Regions from separate parts of the Solibacillus silvestris genome, predicted to be linked through region 1. Evidence: riboswitches for the same ligand, from Rfam matches in the RefSeq annotation. Region 1 holds a riboswitch; each other region holds the start of a gene.
What was found. Region 1 has a riboswitch for S-adenosylmethionine ahead of metA (homoserine O-acetyltransferase MetA). Riboswitches for the same ligand answer to the same signal wherever they lie in the genome.
Positions count from the first base shown of each region.

Region 1 (5,683 bases):
CCTTTTTAAAAAATAATTATTACAAAATTCAAAAAATACTTTCGAAAACTATAAAAAAGTCGCATAGTAATAGATGGAGGTGTTTTTTTATGATACATATAGAAAATATCCATTTATATCGCAATGATAAGGTCATTTTAAACAATTTAAGCTGGCATGTACAAAAAGGAGAGCACTGGGCGATTTTAGGCTTGAACGGTTCTGGTAAAACGACGCTGTTAAAAGTCATTAACGGCTATATTTGGCCAAATGGCGGAAAAGTGCAAGTATTAGACGAAACATACGGTCAAACGTATATCCCGAAGCTTCGCACCCGTATCGGCTGGGTAAGCAATGCGATGATCGATAATTTTAATTGGCAGGATAACGCGATTGAAATTGTGTTAAGCGGCCAATTTGGAGCACTTCGGCTGTTTGAAGAAGTGTCAGACGAAGACATCGAAAAAGCGGTGTCTATCATGAAGCATTTTAACTGCGACCATCTAGCAAACAAATCATTTGAGCATTTGTCCCAAGGCGAGCGTCAACGCGTGCAGATTGCCCGTGCGTTAATGGCTGAGCCAGAGATTTTAATATTGGATGAACCATGTGGTGGGCTTGACTTGATTGAACGTGAAAATTTATTGCAAACAATCGGGAAAATCGCAAGCGGCGAAAATTGCCCTACGCTGATTTATGTTACGCATCATGTAGAGGAAATTTTGCCATGTTTTAACCATGTACTATTAATGAAGGATGGAAAAGACATCGCTGCTAATACACGGGACATTATTTTAAATGAGCAGCTGTTAAGCGAATTTTTCGGACGTGCCGTCAGCTTGCAAATGGAACGCGGACGCGCATGGGTTGCGGTAAAGTAAAGAGTGGCAGGAAAAAATAACGGGTTCGGTTGATGGGGAGAAAATGCAAAAACGCACCTCAATTAGCAACTGAATTAGCGTATGATTAGCATCCAAATTAACAGTAGAAAAAAGCAAAAAAATGCCCAGGTTATTATGCCTGTGCATTTTTCTTGTCCTATCCTTTATTCTGCAAACGCGCCTGTTTGCTGTATTATAAACCAGTTGCAAAATTTGCACCGAACCATAGGAAAAAGACCACTATGCTCACGTTAATTATAGTTAAAACACTTGCTATTATAGGTATGATTTTCCCTTCCAATTTTGAGGAAAAAGCCATAATACCTGTTGCCACAGAAACGAACAAGCACAATATTATTAAAAAAATCCAAGTCCCTGTTAACTTTTCATCTGTTGCGGTACTAATCAGGTCTAATAAAAGCATAAACACTCCACTTAAAACACTTGTTGCTAAGAAGACATAGCTCTTCCAAGTGTATAGTTTATTCGATTCCAAAATAAGCACCCCCTAAAAAATTGTCATTTTTAGTGAAAAGGACCCTACACAATTATCCTAAATATGATATTCGATATTTTCATCAACAAAATACCATTCATATGGTGTTTCTTGGTATACATAGTAATTTAGCCAATTGTAAAACAGCAAATGGGAATGGGCGCGCCAAATATTCTTCGGTGCTTGTTGCGGGTCGTTATTTGGAAAATAATTAATGGGAATTTCCGTATTATCAGGATCTTTTTCGATATCGCGGAAATACTCATCCGAAAGTGTTGTTGCATCGTACTCCAAATGACCTGTAATCATAATATGCTTATTGTTCTTCGACTGGACGATAAATACCCCCGCATCATCTGAATAGCTGAGCAGGCGCAAATCAGGATGTGCACGGACTTCATCAATGGAAACCGATGTATGGCGCGAATGTGGAGCAACATACTCATCACTGAATCCCCGCACTAAATCAACTGTTAAATCCGTAATGACGTGCGAATAAACACCTGAGCATTTTTTAGGCAGCTCGAACTTTCCGATACCGAAATGATGGTATAGTGCAGCCTGTGCGCCCCAGCATATATACATAATGGATGTCACATTTTTATCGGCCCAGTCCATTACAGAGGTAATTTCCTTCCAATAGCCGACATCTTCAAATTCCATTTTCTCTACTGGTGCGCCCGTAATAATCAATCCATCATAACGGCGATGCTTTATTTCATCAAAAGTTTTATAAAATGTATTCAAATGGGATTTTGAGACGTTTTTCGATTCGTATGTAGCCGTATTTAAAAAAGTGACATCTACTTGCAATGGTGTATTCCCGAGCAAGCGCAATAATTGAAGCTCGGTTTTCTCCTTTTCCGGCATTAAATTGAACACTAAAATATTTAATGGTCGGATTTGCTGTGTCTTCGCACGGTCTTCCTCCATTACGAAAATCTTCTCTTTTCTTAGCAGCTCGCCAGCTGGCAAATGTTTCGGAATATTAATTGGCATTGCATGTTCCCCCTCTTCATTCTTTTAAAAATAATCAATTACGCCCCGATGCAATAGTATATAGGATTTTCCAAGTATGCTCATTGGAAAATCTGTGATATTTGACGGAAGCTCGGGCCAATACGATGTTGGCCACCCAGTCGTAACGACAGGGATATGATGCGCTTACACTGCTCTCCTCTGAAACAGCGGGCGTTTAAGACACCTGCTGAATAAAGATAAAAAAAGCCCCTCATTCCAGCAAAACAGAAATGAGAGGCTTTTATACCCGTTCTTATCTGCCAAGGATTATACCTTGCTGGAATTAGCACCTTTCTAGTCATACTAGAGGTTGCTGAAGCATCAACGGGCCAAGTCCCTCCGCTTCTCTTGATAAGACTATTAAATTGTCATTAGTGTAACATGCACAAAAGATTTTTGCAATAATTCTAAAAATATAAATTTAGTCTGCTTGTAATTGCGCTTTTTCATAATTGAATAAAATCGTTTCCAGCTTTTCATCCCATTCGCCTGTTAATGTATTGTATACACGCGTAAAATGGCGTTTTTCCTTTTGATCAAAAAGCAAAAAGCAAAATACTGGTATATCATTAATTTGAATGGATTCAGTTGATGCGATACTCGTTATAAATTGCGGTGTTTCATCTTCGGCTATTGGCTGCTCCGTTAATTGCCGCTGTATGAATTCAATGAGCATCGTTTCTTCAACCGCTTCGATTTCTTCTGTTTCAATCGTCGGAAAAGGTTCCGGAAATTCCTCCAAATCAGCAAATTCCTCAAGATTGCCTTCTAAAAGCTGCTCATGAACGGGGCTGTATTGCACGAAATGGCTCGTTTGCTCAAGCTCTTCCTCAAAAATGCCTGATTCAAGCTGTGTGATGCCTTTAGCAGTAAGTACGTATGCTTCCTCTTTTGCAATCATGCCTAGTCTTGACATTTTATTCGTCAAATCTTGAATAAATAACGGCTCGACCAATAAAATTTCCGCTAAAAGCTCGACATTTTTCAATTGCGCCTTTTGAAAGGATATGAGCATCATCTTCATTAAAATGTCCATCGCATTCCGCATGACGGGGTGATAGCGCACTTCAAGCGTATGGATCGGAATCGCGTACTGCATTTGTTTTTGAATTTCGATATTCGGATTTTGAATGATTTCTTTTTGCAATTGCTCTGCTATGTTTTGTAAATCCATTACATCCCCCTTTTCCTACATTGCAAAATAGCCGTCTTGGTCTTTAACTGTATTTAATACATGTGTATACATGTCACGTGTTTTCGCTTGCTTCGGACGTTTTGTGAACATATCCGTGCTTCCGATCATAATAAGGAGCTCCCGTGCGCGTGATAATGCAACATTAAGTCGACGGTAATCCTTCGCGAACCCGATTTCCCCGCGCTCATTATCATGATTGCGCACCATGCTGACAATGATGACGTCCATTTCCATCCCTTGGAACTTATCGACCGAGCCTGTGCGGATGTGTAAATGCGGTACGTTAATGTCCTGCTCAATGAGTCGGTTTATGCGCTTCACTTGCTCCGCATAGAACGAAATAACGCCGACTGATTTTTGCGCATCTTGCGGGATCAGCCCTGCCGCTTTCGCTTTTTCAGTCGCTTCATTTATTTCAAGCAGCTGCTGTTTGATTTGTTCAAGCTCTGTTAAGTTGAACAAGCTTGAGCCTTCCTTCATCCGCTCTTCGAAATACGGTTTTTCATTCGGAATATCAAGCCATAGCAAATGATTGTCCCGCGTAATTTTCGAAGTTTGCAAATAATGATCCCTTAACGCATCTGAATCTTCCAAACCGCATTGCAGGCTTTCGGATTCATTTTCGTAAAACGGTGTGATTGTTGACATAATATTTTTATGCATACGGTATTGTAATGCAAGCATTGTTTTATTTTGCGTCGGCAAGTTATTGTATAGACGCTCAAATAGCGATTCCTCAAGCAATTTTTCAAGTTCCCTTTTTTCTTCAAACGTTGTGCTTTCTTTTACGACTTGCTCCAATGTTTCTTCAAATGTGGCATCACCTACAAGCGGTGGCAGCTGGTGATGGTCCCCAACTAAAATGATTTTCGCTCCCTTCAGCATCGGCAGCAGTAGCTCGGGTGGTGTCGCCTTTGATACTTCATCAATAATCACAACATCAAACGTTGGATAATTGTCCATGAATTCTTTATTTGCCGATGCGACACAAGTCGTTCCAATAACATTCGCATGCTTCACATACAGTTTGCGTATTTCATCCAAATCATGCTCATTTGCATTTTCCAATAAACTATGCCATTCATTTTGAAGTTCGGCTGTCACCGGCAGTAAATCGATTTTCACCTGCAATGTCGCAATATTTGCTGTGAAGCGCTCGATTTGTCCGTTTACTTGAACAATTGCCTGCTCAGGATTCAGCTTTGTCAATTGTTCAAGCTCCGAGCGATGCTTTTCGAGCTGTACACCTTCATTATTAATTTCTTTGAAACGTGCTGTCATTTGTTCTACAGTAGTCTTGCCTATGGCGATTTGTTCGTTTAAAACTGCGAGCTCATCTGCTTTTTGGCGATGCTGCTGTTCCAGCTTTCCGCGATTTTGGCGCTCTGTTTCGATTTTCATTTGCTCAAGTTCATTCGCTGCAAGCAGTTCCTCAAGCTCATCAGTTGTATGTGCAACCGTAATCGACATGTCCATATTGCCTTTTACAGAGTTCATTTGGATTTCAATTGTTGCCGCCTCATCCTGTAATTTTTGCAGCAACTGTGCTTTCACATCATTTTGTTCCTTAAATTGAAGAATGATTTCCTCTTTTAGCTTTTCGAAAATAAGTACCGTTTCACGAATGGCATCCAAATATTTGTTGTTCAATTGCTCAATATATTGCATTCGCAAATGAATGCCTAGAATCGAGCGTGTTCCATTTTGCATGTTTATTTTTTTTTCCCGGAATGCATGGCTTAGCTTCGTTAAAAACTCCTGCACCTCTTCAAGCGAATAATGATGATTCATCTGAAGCTCGTCCGGCGTTACATGAATGCCAAGCGCTGTTTCGCTGTATGCCAATGCTTTTTCCAAACGCTCCTTCACATCTTTGATCGGTTTAAATTGCTCCATCTGAGGCTGAATACGTTCCAATGCAGTGAGTAAACGATCCATTGCATAATTGCGTCGAATATTATATTCGTTCATGAATGCTTCAATTTCGTATACTTTTTTCAATGATGCGATTTTATCGATCAACTGCTCATACTGCGACATTTCATTAGCACGCCCGATTTTTGACTGGATTGCTTCAAAACGCTGCTGCAAACGTTCCAGCTGGGCTTTATG
Region 1 covers NZ_JBQCJW010000047.1:1,471-7,153, reverse strand. Annotated here, with positions in the region: gene ACTHOQ_RS17755 (ABC transporter ATP-binding protein) at 90-860, shown strand; gene ACTHOQ_RS17750 (hypothetical protein) at 1,054-1,356, opposite strand; gene metA (homoserine O-acetyltransferase MetA) at 1,414-2,355, opposite strand; SAM riboswitch class I at 2,627-2,734, opposite strand; gene ACTHOQ_RS17740 (nucleoside-diphosphate sugar epimerase) at 2,798-3,550, opposite strand; gene ACTHOQ_RS17735 (DEAD/DEAH box helicase) at 3,566-5,683, opposite strand, start outside.

Region 2 (5,683 bases), on a different contig from region 1:
GCACTACGGAATATTAAACCAAAAACTTCAGGCACAGCTGTAATATTCATAATAATAATAATAACCGCTACCAGCAAATAAGCTAATGCCATGAATGGAACCAAAATTTGCGCTGTATTCGCAATACGCTTAACACCACCGAAAATAATGACTCCCAATAAAAGAATTGTAACTAAACCAGTCATCCAAGGCTCGATGCCAAATGCATTATCAACCGCGCCTGCGATGGCATTTGCCTGAACTCCAGGCATTAAAAACGCTACAGATACAATCATTGCAACCGCGAAAATAATACCTAATGCACGAATACCTGTTGTCTTTTCAATGTAGAATGCAGGACCGCCACGATATTGCCCATCCTTCTTTTCTTTGTAGATTTGAGCTAATGTAGACTCCATATACGCTGTTGATGCTCCGATAAAAGCGGTAACCCACATCCAGAATACGGCACCCGGCCCCCCAAATGCAATGGCTGTGGCAGTACCGACAATGTTACCTGTGCCGACACGACCCGACAGCGCAATCGACAATGCCTGGAATGAAGATACGCCTGCATCGGATTTTTCCCCTTTGAACATTAACTTGAACATGTCTCCGATCAATCGGACTTGAGCAAACTTTGTGAGGATTGAGAAAAACAAACCAACGATTAAAATACCATAGATCATTACAGGACCCCATAAAATATTGTTGGCCCATCCTACAAAATCGTTAATAAAATCCATATTGTCACCCCTTGTTGAATTATTGTATTAACTTGAAATTTAGTATATTACAAATATTCAAAAATTTCGATACATTTTTTTACTGAAAATAAAAAAACCTAACAAAAAAGTAAATTTTGTTAGGTTTTCCCTTAATCTATAATATATCCCAAGTCCCTTAAAACATTGTTTATAAAATCGATTGTATACCGAAATACCTCTTCGCGTTCCAATTCAAAATACAAACTATGAAGACAGCCTTTCCATTGTTTATAATGGAATTCTGATAGAAAATGCTCCAGCAGCCATTTCTTCGTCGTCCCAATGTCCGTTATTTTATCGTTTTCCCCAGTCATTACTAGTAAAGGAATATCCGGAAATTTAAATTCAATATCACGGATTGTCCGCGACACTTGCTGCCAGTCCCGGTACCATTTCACTGTCACCATGCTATTTAACGGCAAATGTTCTTTCAGCTCCATTAAAACATCCGTATTGCGAGTAAAATGCTGCAAGCTTAACTCATGCTTTAATTTCATATTTGATGTTATCGCACTAAAGCTTGATAACGCATTTGATAATTTTCCAGGTGTTAATTTTAAATTCAGCCATGGCGATGTCAATACCGCGCCTGCACATTCAATCTTATTTTTCTGGATCACATTTGCGGCAATGACAGCTCCTAAGCCATTCCCTACAATAAAAAGCGGTAAATTATATTCCAATGCGACTTTTAATAAAACCTTTGTATAATTATAGTATTCTTCAAAATTTTCATCATGATATCTTGAATATTTCCCTTGCTCCCCATGTCCCGGCAAATCCCCCATTACTACATGAAAGCGGGCACTGCGAAACTTTTCGATTAACCATGCGTACCACCGATGATGCTCATATGCACTATGAAGAATGACAACTACGGCTTTTGGCTGTTGCTCTGTTTCCCATTTCCACATGGCCAATCCCCCCTTACATTCTGAATTTTTTTGCTGATAAAGCAGAAGATTCCCGCTTCTGCAAACGGCGGCATTATTGTTTGCCCTATTTTAAATTCACATGCGATTACACTAAGGCATAATTGATTTATTATAATACATTTGCCAAAAAAAGAAATGGCATTTAAAAATTTTTAATCGTTTGTTACGATATGGATAGTTTCAAATACTATTCTATAAAAGAAATGAGGAATTGAACATGATTTATCCTTACAAAGGTAAAACACCGAATATTCACCCATCTGCATTTATTGCCGACTATGCAACGATTACCGGGGATGTAACAGTCGGGGCGGAAACTTCCATTTGGTTTAATACCGTTATACGAGGCGATGTGAATAAAACAATTATCGGGGAACGCGTGAGCATTCAGGATTTAAGCTGTCTTCATCAAAGTCCCGCCTTCCCGTTAATTATAGAAGATGAAGTAACGGTAGGTCATCAAGTGACACTGCATAGCTGCACAATTAAAAAACGCGCATTGATCGGTATGGGTTCCATCATTTTAGATGGGGCGGTAATAGGGGAAGGGGCATTTATCGGTGCCGGCAGCTTAGTTCCCCCGGGAAAAGTGATTCCGCCAAATTCCCTTGCTATGGGGCGCCCAGCAAAAGTGGTACGAGAAGTTACAGCTGAGGACCGTGCCGATATGGACCGGATTATTCGAGAGTACGCAGAGAAAGGGCAATATTACAAATCTTTACAAAAGTAATTTCGCAATAATATTTTGTCATAATTAAACAGTTTCTACATATATAATAGCGATAAAGTTTATCGTCCCTCAAAATGAAAAGGAGCCGTCATTAAACTGACCGCTCCTTTACCCGTTTTAGATCCCAGCTTTTGCTTTAAGCTCGGCTGCTTTATCTGTATTTTCCCAAGGAACATTCAAGTCTGTGCGGCCGAAATGCCCGTATGCTGCCGTTTGTTTATAAATCGGGCGGCGTAAGTCCAGCATTTTAATAATGCCTGCCGGACGTAAATCAAAGAGCTCACGAACCCATTTCACGATTTCTGTTTCAGCTGCTTTTCCAGTACCGAATGTATCGACTGCAATTGAAACAGGTTGTGCAACACCGATTGCATATGCCAGTTGCACTTCTGCACGGTCAGCTAAGCCGGCTGCTACAATGTTTTTGGCAACATAGCGTGCTGCATATGCTGCAGAACGGTCAACTTTTGTTGCATCCTTACCAGAGAAAGCTCCGCCACCATGACGTGCATAGCCACCATAAGTATCAACAATAATTTTACGACCTGTAAGACCTGCATCACCTTTAGGTCCACCAATTACGAAGCGGCCTGTCGGGTTGATGAAGTACTTTGTAGCCTCATCCAATAAATGAGCAGGAACTACCGGTTTAATCACATGTTCTTTAATGTCTGTCTGGATTTGTTCCAATGTTGCTTCTTCATCGTGCTGTGTTGAAATAACGATTGTATCCACACGAACCGGTTCATTGTTTTCATCATATTCAATTGTTACTTGTGTTTTACCATCCGGACGTAAATATTGCAATTCGCCTGATTTACGTACTTCTGTTAAACGACGCGCTAATTTATGAGCTAAAGAAATAGGCATCGGCATAAGTTCCGGTGTTTCGTTACATGCGTAGCCGAACATTAGGCCTTGATCTCCTGCACCGATTGCTTCCAGCTCATCATCTGTCATCGAGCCTTCACGCGCTTCCAATGCTTGGTCGACACCTTGCGCGATATCAGGAGATTGCTCACCTACCGCTACTAATACTGCCAAGTTTTCAGCATCAAAGCCGTATTTACCGCGAGTATAGCCAATTTCTGCCACTGTATCACGGATAATTCCTTTCATATCCACATAAGTAGATGTTGTAATCTCCCCAGATACTAATACTAAGCCTGTTGTTACCGTAGTTTCACAAGCTACACGAGCATTTGGGTCCGCTGCTAAAATGGCATCTAAAATAGCATCCGAAATTTGGTCACAAATTTTATCCGGATGTCCTTCCGTTACACTTTCTGATGTAAACAGTCGACGATTTGTCATGTCATTTCCTCCTAATTCACTTTGGCGATTGTTTTATGTTCATTCGATGATACGGTACTCATTACCCATGCCCGCTTATATTTTCGATAAAGTAAACCATCCCTTTTCGTTTCTGAAAAAAGGTTGAGGCTATACCAATCAGGTGTCTAAGGACAGTTGATTTTATATGGCTAAAAATAGATTATTTTCATATTTTAAAAATCATTTGCTTTCTGTCCGTTGATACACGATAAACGTCAAGCTGCATTGCTTTGACACGAGGTTTTGAAAGGCTAATATTTCTTGCTTTACAATTTAAATCAAATAAAAAAATCCTTTCGCTCATTAGCCGCGCTCATCACGCGTGAGGAAAGGATGTATATGCATCGTTACCTTTCACTCTTATCGTTCAAGGGAAATTTTGCCCTTGCATCAGGTTGGCACCAGCACGCATTAAGTATGCGCAGGTTGCCGGGTTTCATAGGGCCTGCCCCTCCACCAGCTCGGGATAAGAGTATCCGTTCAATTAAACATCTTACGTAAAAAAAACAAAGCTGTCAACAAAATTTGTCTTATTTAGAACAGTTTAAATTTCCATAAAAAATAATTCATAATTAGTATAGATTATTACATTCAATGTGTTATACTATTTTTGAATTAATAAACAACTCCCCTACTATAAGGGAATACTATAAAAAAGGATGGTATTTAATAGATGAATTCGGTAGAAATCGCTAACGAGCTGAAAGAACTTTTAAACGGGGAAAACATTAAAACTCAATTATCTGTTCCACAATTAGTAGAAAAAGCTACATCACGCGGAGAAGCAATGTTAACTGTCGATGGCGCATTGCGTGCTGAAACAGGCAAATACACTGGTCGTTCTCCTAAAGATAAATATATGGTTGAAGAAGAAAGTTCAAAACATAAAATCGATTGGGGTAAAGTAAACCGTCCTATCTCTACAGAAGTATTCGACAAGCTTTACGTGAAAGTCGTGAACTATTTAAAAGAACGCGATGAATTATTCGTATTCAACGGTTTTGCAGGTGCGGACAAAGATTCTCAACTTTCTATAAAAGTCATTAACGAATATGCTTGGCATAACCTATTCTGTCATCAATTATTCATCCGTCCAACTGCTGAGGAATTAGCTTCTCATGTTGCTGATTTCACAATTGTGTCCGCGCCAAACTTCAAAGCAGATCCAGAAGTAGATGGCACAGGATCGGAAACATTTATTATAACATCTCTTGAAAAGAAAATCATCTTAATCGGTGGAACTGAATACGCCGGCGAAATGAAAAAATCAATTTTTGGGATTATGAATTATTTATTGCCTGAACAAGGCATCTTCCCAATGCACTGTTCTGCAAACGTTGGCGAAGAAGGCGATGTTGCATTGTTCTTCGGTCTGTCAGGTACAGGCAAAACGACATTATCGGCAGATAGCGACCGTAAATTAATCGGTGATGATGAGCATGGTTGGTCTGACAACGGCGTATTCAATATTGAAGGTGGTTGCTATGCGAAAACAATCAACCTTTCTGCAGAAAAAGAGCCTGAAATCTACAACGCGATCCGCTTCGGTTCTGTATTGGAAAATGTGGCTGTAGATCCACAATCACGCGTATGTAACTATGATGATGGTTCTTTAACAGAAAACACTCGAGTAGCTTATCCGATTGATTACATCGATAATATTGTACTACCATCAGTAGCTGGCCACCCAAATACAATCGTCTTCCTGACTGCAGACGCATTTGGTGTATTGCCTCCTATTTCAAAATTAACGAAAGAACAGGCAATGTATCATTTCTTAAGCGGCTTCACGTCAAAATTAGCAGGTACAGAACGTGGTATTACAGAGCCAGAGCCAGTATTTTCAACATGCTTCGGATCTCCATTCCTGCCATTGCCTGCAACAGTTTATGCGGAGCAGTTAGGCAAGAAAATCGATGAGCATGGTTCACAAGTAT
Region 2 covers NZ_JBQCJW010000046.1:865-6,547, forward strand. Annotated here, with positions in the region: gene ACTHOQ_RS17615 (alanine/glycine:cation symporter family protein) at 1-725, opposite strand, end outside; gene ACTHOQ_RS17620 (alpha/beta hydrolase) at 857-1,660, opposite strand; gene ACTHOQ_RS17625 (gamma carbonic anhydrase) at 1,899-2,411, shown strand; gene metK (methionine adenosyltransferase) at 2,529-3,725, opposite strand; SAM riboswitch class I at 4,104-4,219, opposite strand; gene pckA (phosphoenolpyruvate carboxykinase (ATP)) at 4,420-5,683, shown strand, end outside.
Region 2: another riboswitch for S-adenosylmethionine. It lies ahead of metK (methionine adenosyltransferase); the one in region 1 lies ahead of metA (homoserine O-acetyltransferase MetA).

Region 3 (5,683 bases), on a different contig from region 1:
GGTGCAGCAGCACAACGCTACGGCGCAAAACTGGATGCGGAGCAAGAGCTGTTAGTGAACATCGCGAACATTGCGAACCAATTATACGCAATGGAATCTGCAGTAATCCGTACACAAAAAGCAATCGAGCGTGACGGAGAAGAAAAAGCAGCACAAAAAATTCTTTACACACAAATTTTCTGCCAGGAAGCATTCGCGGAAATCGAAAAAGAAGCAAAAGAAACATTAATCGCTTCAGTTGAAGGCGATGATGCACGTATGATTTTATCGGCCTTACGTAAATTAACGCGCAACAACCCTTACAACCTGATTCCGAAAAAACGTGAAGCAGCAGCGAAACTAATTGATGCTGAGAAATATGTAGTTTAATAATCGAATGAAATCGGGTGCAGGACGTGGCACCCGGTTTTTTCTATTGGATTTTCTAATAAAACGTAAAATGTTCTAATATAATTTCAAATGATCTAATATATCTCGGAAGTTCTAATATAAGCTGTCTTTTTTCTAATATGCCCCTGGGGTTTTCTAGTAAGTAAGTACATTCTTCTAAAATACGTCCATCAAGTTCTAATATACTCATACATCTTCTAATAAAAACCAAGTCCGATAAAACTCCAATAATACAAACGCATTTTTGATTTGTCGTATTATATCCGTTACAATAAAAGAAAAATCCATGGTAAAGAGGAGCACTTTTATGACAGTAAAATTCATCCAATATCCAAAATGCACAACTTGCAAAAAAGCGCAAAAATGGCTAGAAGAAAATGATGTGCAGTATGAAAATATTCATATCGTTGAGCAAACACCATCCAAAGAACAATTAAAAGCCTATTATGAAGCAAGCGGAATGCCTTTAAAGAAGTTTTTTAACACATCCGGCATGAAATACCGCGAATTAGGATTAAAAGATAAATTGGAGACAATGTCCGAGGATGAGCAATTGGAGCTCCTAGCATCGGATGGCATGTTAATTAAGCGTCCGCTCGTAACAGATGGCAAAAAATTAACATTAGGATTTAAGGAGTCTGACTTCTTAGAAACTTGGAAATAAACAGTGAATCGCATTGTGTTTCCGAACGGAATATGGCAAAATGAACTTGAATGTACTACATATTACTTGGAGGTTTTCAGATGAGCACACCAAAAGAATTGCGTTATTCAAAAGAGCACGAGTGGGTAAAAATTGAAGACGGCAAAGCGACAATCGGTATTACAGACTTCGCACAATCTGAATTAGGGGATATCGTTTTCGTGGAGCTACCGGAAGTTGGCGACGAAATTTCAAAAGATCAGCCATTCGGTAGTGTGGAATCTGTTAAAACAGTTTCTGAACTTTATGCGCCGCTATCAGGCAAAGTTGTCGCAATTAACGAAGAGTTATTGGACAATCCGGAATTCGTGAATGAATCACCATATGGCACAGCTTGGATGATCACTGTTGAATTAACGGAAGAAGCGGAAGTTGAAGAATTAATGGATGCGGACGCATACGCTGCATTAATCGAACAATAATAAGAAAAGGCAGGGTTAAAAGAAGCAAACTTTTAACACCGCCTTTTTTTGGTAATGGGAGAGTATAAGTTTTTCAAGGGAATCCACATAAGGATAGACATCTCTTTGCGCAAAATAAGTTTTTCTTATGAATAATAAAGTATCCTGCAAGATGCGACATCAATGCGCGCTATTTTGGCATAGAATGTGTTTAATAATTGATGCTATATATAATCGTGATTGTTGAAGGGAGCATGTATGTATGGGAAAATGCATTGTTGTGGAAGGTCGTGCCGATAAAATGAGGTTAGTTCCGATATTGGCTGAAGAAGTGGACATTATTTGCACGAATGGAACAATCAGCGAGGTCGATCTAATTGATTTATTGGAAGACTATGAGCAACATGAAATAGTGACGATGTTTGATGCAGACAAAAATGGTGAAAAGCTAAGAAAAATAATGAAGCGGGCATACCCTGAAGCAAAACAGCTTATCATACCTCATAAATATGTAGAAGTGGAAAAAACACCGGCTGCAATTTTACGGAATTTATTAATACAATCGAAATTTTTAGTTAAAGAAGGATGACAGCACGATGGAACAATGGACAAGACAACAATGGGAACAAAATATGCAGCAATATGGCCAAACCGCATTTTTTGTATATACACCGATGTGCGGCACTTGCGAAGTAGCGGAAAAAATGCTGACAGTGATTGAGAAAATATTACCAGACCTCCCTCTTGGAATGGCAAATATCAATTATTTAGAGGACTTGGCCCACGATTTGAAAATAGAAAGTGTACCTTGTTTAATCGTTTCAGACGACGGAAAAGTGATAAATAAGGTTTACGCATTTAAATCCGTACCATTTTTGTATGAAATATTAAAAAAGTGATTGACGTCTTCTATTTAGCATGTTAAAGTAACATTCATAATAAAAAACTTAATAACGTTGCTCTTATAAAGAGAGGTGGAGGGAAGTGCCCTATGAAGCCCGGCAACCAGCAATTATGCAAAGGTGCCAATTCACACAAAGTTTAAACTTTGAAAGATGAGAGAACGGTTTACCGTATAAATTTATGTGAAACCTTTCTGCTTATCGTGGTAGAAAGGTTTTTTGCTGTTTTGAAATATAAGAAAGCAAAACCTGTTGAAGTTTGCGGGTAGGTTATTTTAAGTAAAAGGAGTACAACCGATGATTGATATACAAAAAATAACGAAAGTATACAAGACGAAAAGCGGCGATCTCACTGCGGTGGACAATGTAAGCTTATCGATCGATAAAGGCGAAATATATGGCATTATCGGCTATAGCGGAGCCGGCAAAAGCACAATGATCCGCTTATTGAACGGATTGGAAAAACCGACGACCGGGGCAGTTACCGTAAACGGGCAAGACATTTCAAAAGCTTCCGGGGCGAAACTGCGGGAAGCGCGCCAAAAAATAAGCATGATTTTCCAGCACTTCAATTTACTTTGGTCGCGTACGGTGGAGGAAAACATTGCTTTTCCACTTGAAATTGCCGGCGTGCCAAAAAATGTACGGGCAAAGCGTGTGGAAGAGCTTATCGAACTGGTTGGTTTAAAAGGCCGTGGTAAAGCTTATCCTTCCCAATTGTCAGGTGGCCAAAAGCAGCGTGTCGGGATTGCCCGTGCACTTGCAAACAATCCTGAAGTGCTGCTATGTGATGAAGCAACATCAGCACTTGACCCTGAAACGACGGATGCGATTTTGGAGCTGCTTCTTAATATAAATAAAAAAATCGGATTAACAATTGTACTCATTACACACGAAATGCATGTCATCCGCAAAATCTGCAACAGAGTGGCTGTGATGGAAGCAGGGAAAGTAGTGGAGCAGGGCGATGTATTGCAAGTGTTCCAAAACCCGCAAGCACCGATTACAAAAAACTTTGTATCACAAGCATCAGGCGAAACACAGGAAATGCAAGCATCACTTGAACAAATTTTAGCGAACTATCCGGCGGGCAAAATTGCCAAACTGACATTTGCGGGTGCCAAGACGGAACAGCCTGTCATCTCCCAAATGATCAAGCAGTATAACATTGTTGTGAATATTGTCCACGGAAAAATATCAAATACAACAGGCGGCTCGTTTGGGACGCTCTTCATCCATATTGAAGGCGCACAAGCAGAAGTCGCGGATGCACTGAACTTTTTAGCTAAGCAAGAAATTCAAACGGAGGTGATTGAGCGTGTTTAATCAATTATTTCCTAATGTCGATTGGGGCAACATGCTTGACGCGACATACGAAACATTTTATATGACAGCTGTTGCGACAATTATAACATTCATACTCGGAATCATTATCGGGATCGTATTGTTTTTAACAAGCGATAACCAGCTTTGGGCAAATAAAATCGTCCATTTCCTGACAGGCTCGCTCGTGAATATTTTCCGCTCGATTCCATTCATTGTATTAATTATTTTATTGATTCCATTTACGAAGTTTTTGCTTGGGACAATCCGTGGCGCAAATGCTGCATTGCCGGCGCTCATAATCGGGGCAGCTCCATTTTATGCGCGCATGGTATTGATCGCGCTTCGTGAGATTGATAAAGGTGTAATCGAGGCGGCGCGTTCAATGGGAGCGAAAACATCGACAATCATCTGGAAGGTTTTAATCCCGGAAAGCTTGCCTGCATTGGTTTCTGGTATAACGGTAACTGCGGTAGCTTTAGTTGGCTATACAGCGATGGCCGGCATTATCGGTGCGGGCGGTCTAGGGAACCTGGCTTTCCTGGATGGTTTCCAGCGTAACCGGACAGACGTTACGCTTATGGCGACAATATTGATTTTAGTAGTCGTATTCATCATTCAATACATCGGTGATTTCATTACATCGAAAGTAGATAAACGATAGTTAATGGCTTAAAGGCCGTAATTATACAAGTCAGAATTTTACTGAAGCAATGGATAAACGCAAGCTTGAAAGGGCGGGCGTTTTTATATAAAATTTACAGAATATAAAAATTGTTCAGTTTATGATGGCGGAAAACAACTAAGGAATAGGGGTAAAAGAAATGAGAAAATTATTATCTAGCGTTATTTTAGGAGCTTCAGTATTAGCTTTGGCGGCATGCGGCGGCGAGGATGACAAATTGACGGTAGGCGCTTCGAACACGCCACACGCTGTTATTCTGAAAAAAGTGAAACCGATCCTGGAGGAGCAAGGCATTGAGCTGGAAATCGAACCATACACAGATTACGTGTTGCCGAATCAGGATTTGGACAATGGCGATTTAGATGCAAACTACTTCCAGCACATCCCGTATTTTGAAGCGCAAAAAGCAGACTTTGGCTATGACTTTGCAAATGCGGGCGGTATTCATATCGAGCCAATCGGTGTCTACTCTAAAAAATATAATTCTTTGGACGAGCTTCCTGAAGGTGCGACTATTTTACTTTCAAACTCTGTAGCTGACCATGGACGTATGCTTTCATTATTGGAAGCACAAGGATTAATCAAATTAGCTGACGGTATCGATAAAACAACAGCGGAAACGAAAGATATTGTAGAAAATCCGAAAAACTTCGTATTCGATGCAAACACGGCAGCGGAACTTTTAGTGCAAATGTATGAAAATGAAGAAGGCGATGCAGTATTGATCAACTCGAACTTCGCAATTGATAATGGCATTAACCCATTGGAAGATTCAATCGCAATCGAATCAAGTGAATCTCCATATGTAAACATTATTGCAGTTAAATCAGGTGATGAAGATTCAAAGGAAATTAAAGCATTAGTTGAAGCATTGCGCTCGAAGGAAATTCAGGATTTCATTTTAGAGGAATGGGGCGGGTCTGTAGTACCTGTTTCTGGCGAATAAAAATATAGAACCGGGCGAAAGTGCTGCACTTTCGCCCGGTCCTTTTTTAATCATTGAAATCTCGTTAATCGGGAATAAAACTTCGAGACAAAATCTACAAATACTTGTTCGGACGGGGCGAGTTCCCTTGTTGATGATGCGATGATGCCGACTGTGCGCCTTAACGATGGGCTTGCGATCGGCATTTTGACTGTCATGCGCGGTGTTGAGTCATATAGCGAGCTTTCTGGTAAAAGCGTCACCCCGATGCCGGCTGCTACAAGTCCTTTTAATGCATCCATATCTTCCCCCTCGGACGTAATCTTCGGCATAAATCCTACTGACCGGCATGCA
Region 3 covers NZ_JBQCJW010000007.1:126,933-132,615, forward strand. Annotated here, with positions in the region: gene ACTHOQ_RS06720 (acyl-CoA dehydrogenase FadE) at 1-369, shown strand, start outside; gene ACTHOQ_RS06725 (arsenate reductase family protein) at 698-1,054, shown strand; gene gcvH (glycine cleavage system protein GcvH) at 1,135-1,515, shown strand; gene ACTHOQ_RS06735 (toprim domain-containing protein) at 1,757-2,083, shown strand; gene ACTHOQ_RS06740 (thioredoxin family protein) at 2,091-2,393, shown strand; SAM riboswitch class I at 2,454-2,556, shown strand; gene ACTHOQ_RS06745 (methionine ABC transporter ATP-binding protein) at 2,694-3,722, shown strand; gene ACTHOQ_RS06750 (methionine ABC transporter permease) at 3,715-4,383, shown strand; gene ACTHOQ_RS06755 (MetQ/NlpA family ABC transporter substrate-binding protein) at 4,544-5,350, shown strand; gene gltC (glutamate biosynthesis transcriptional regulator GltC) at 5,401-5,683, opposite strand, start outside.
Region 3: another riboswitch for S-adenosylmethionine. It lies ahead of ACTHOQ_RS06745 (methionine ABC transporter ATP-binding protein); the one in region 1 lies ahead of metA (homoserine O-acetyltransferase MetA).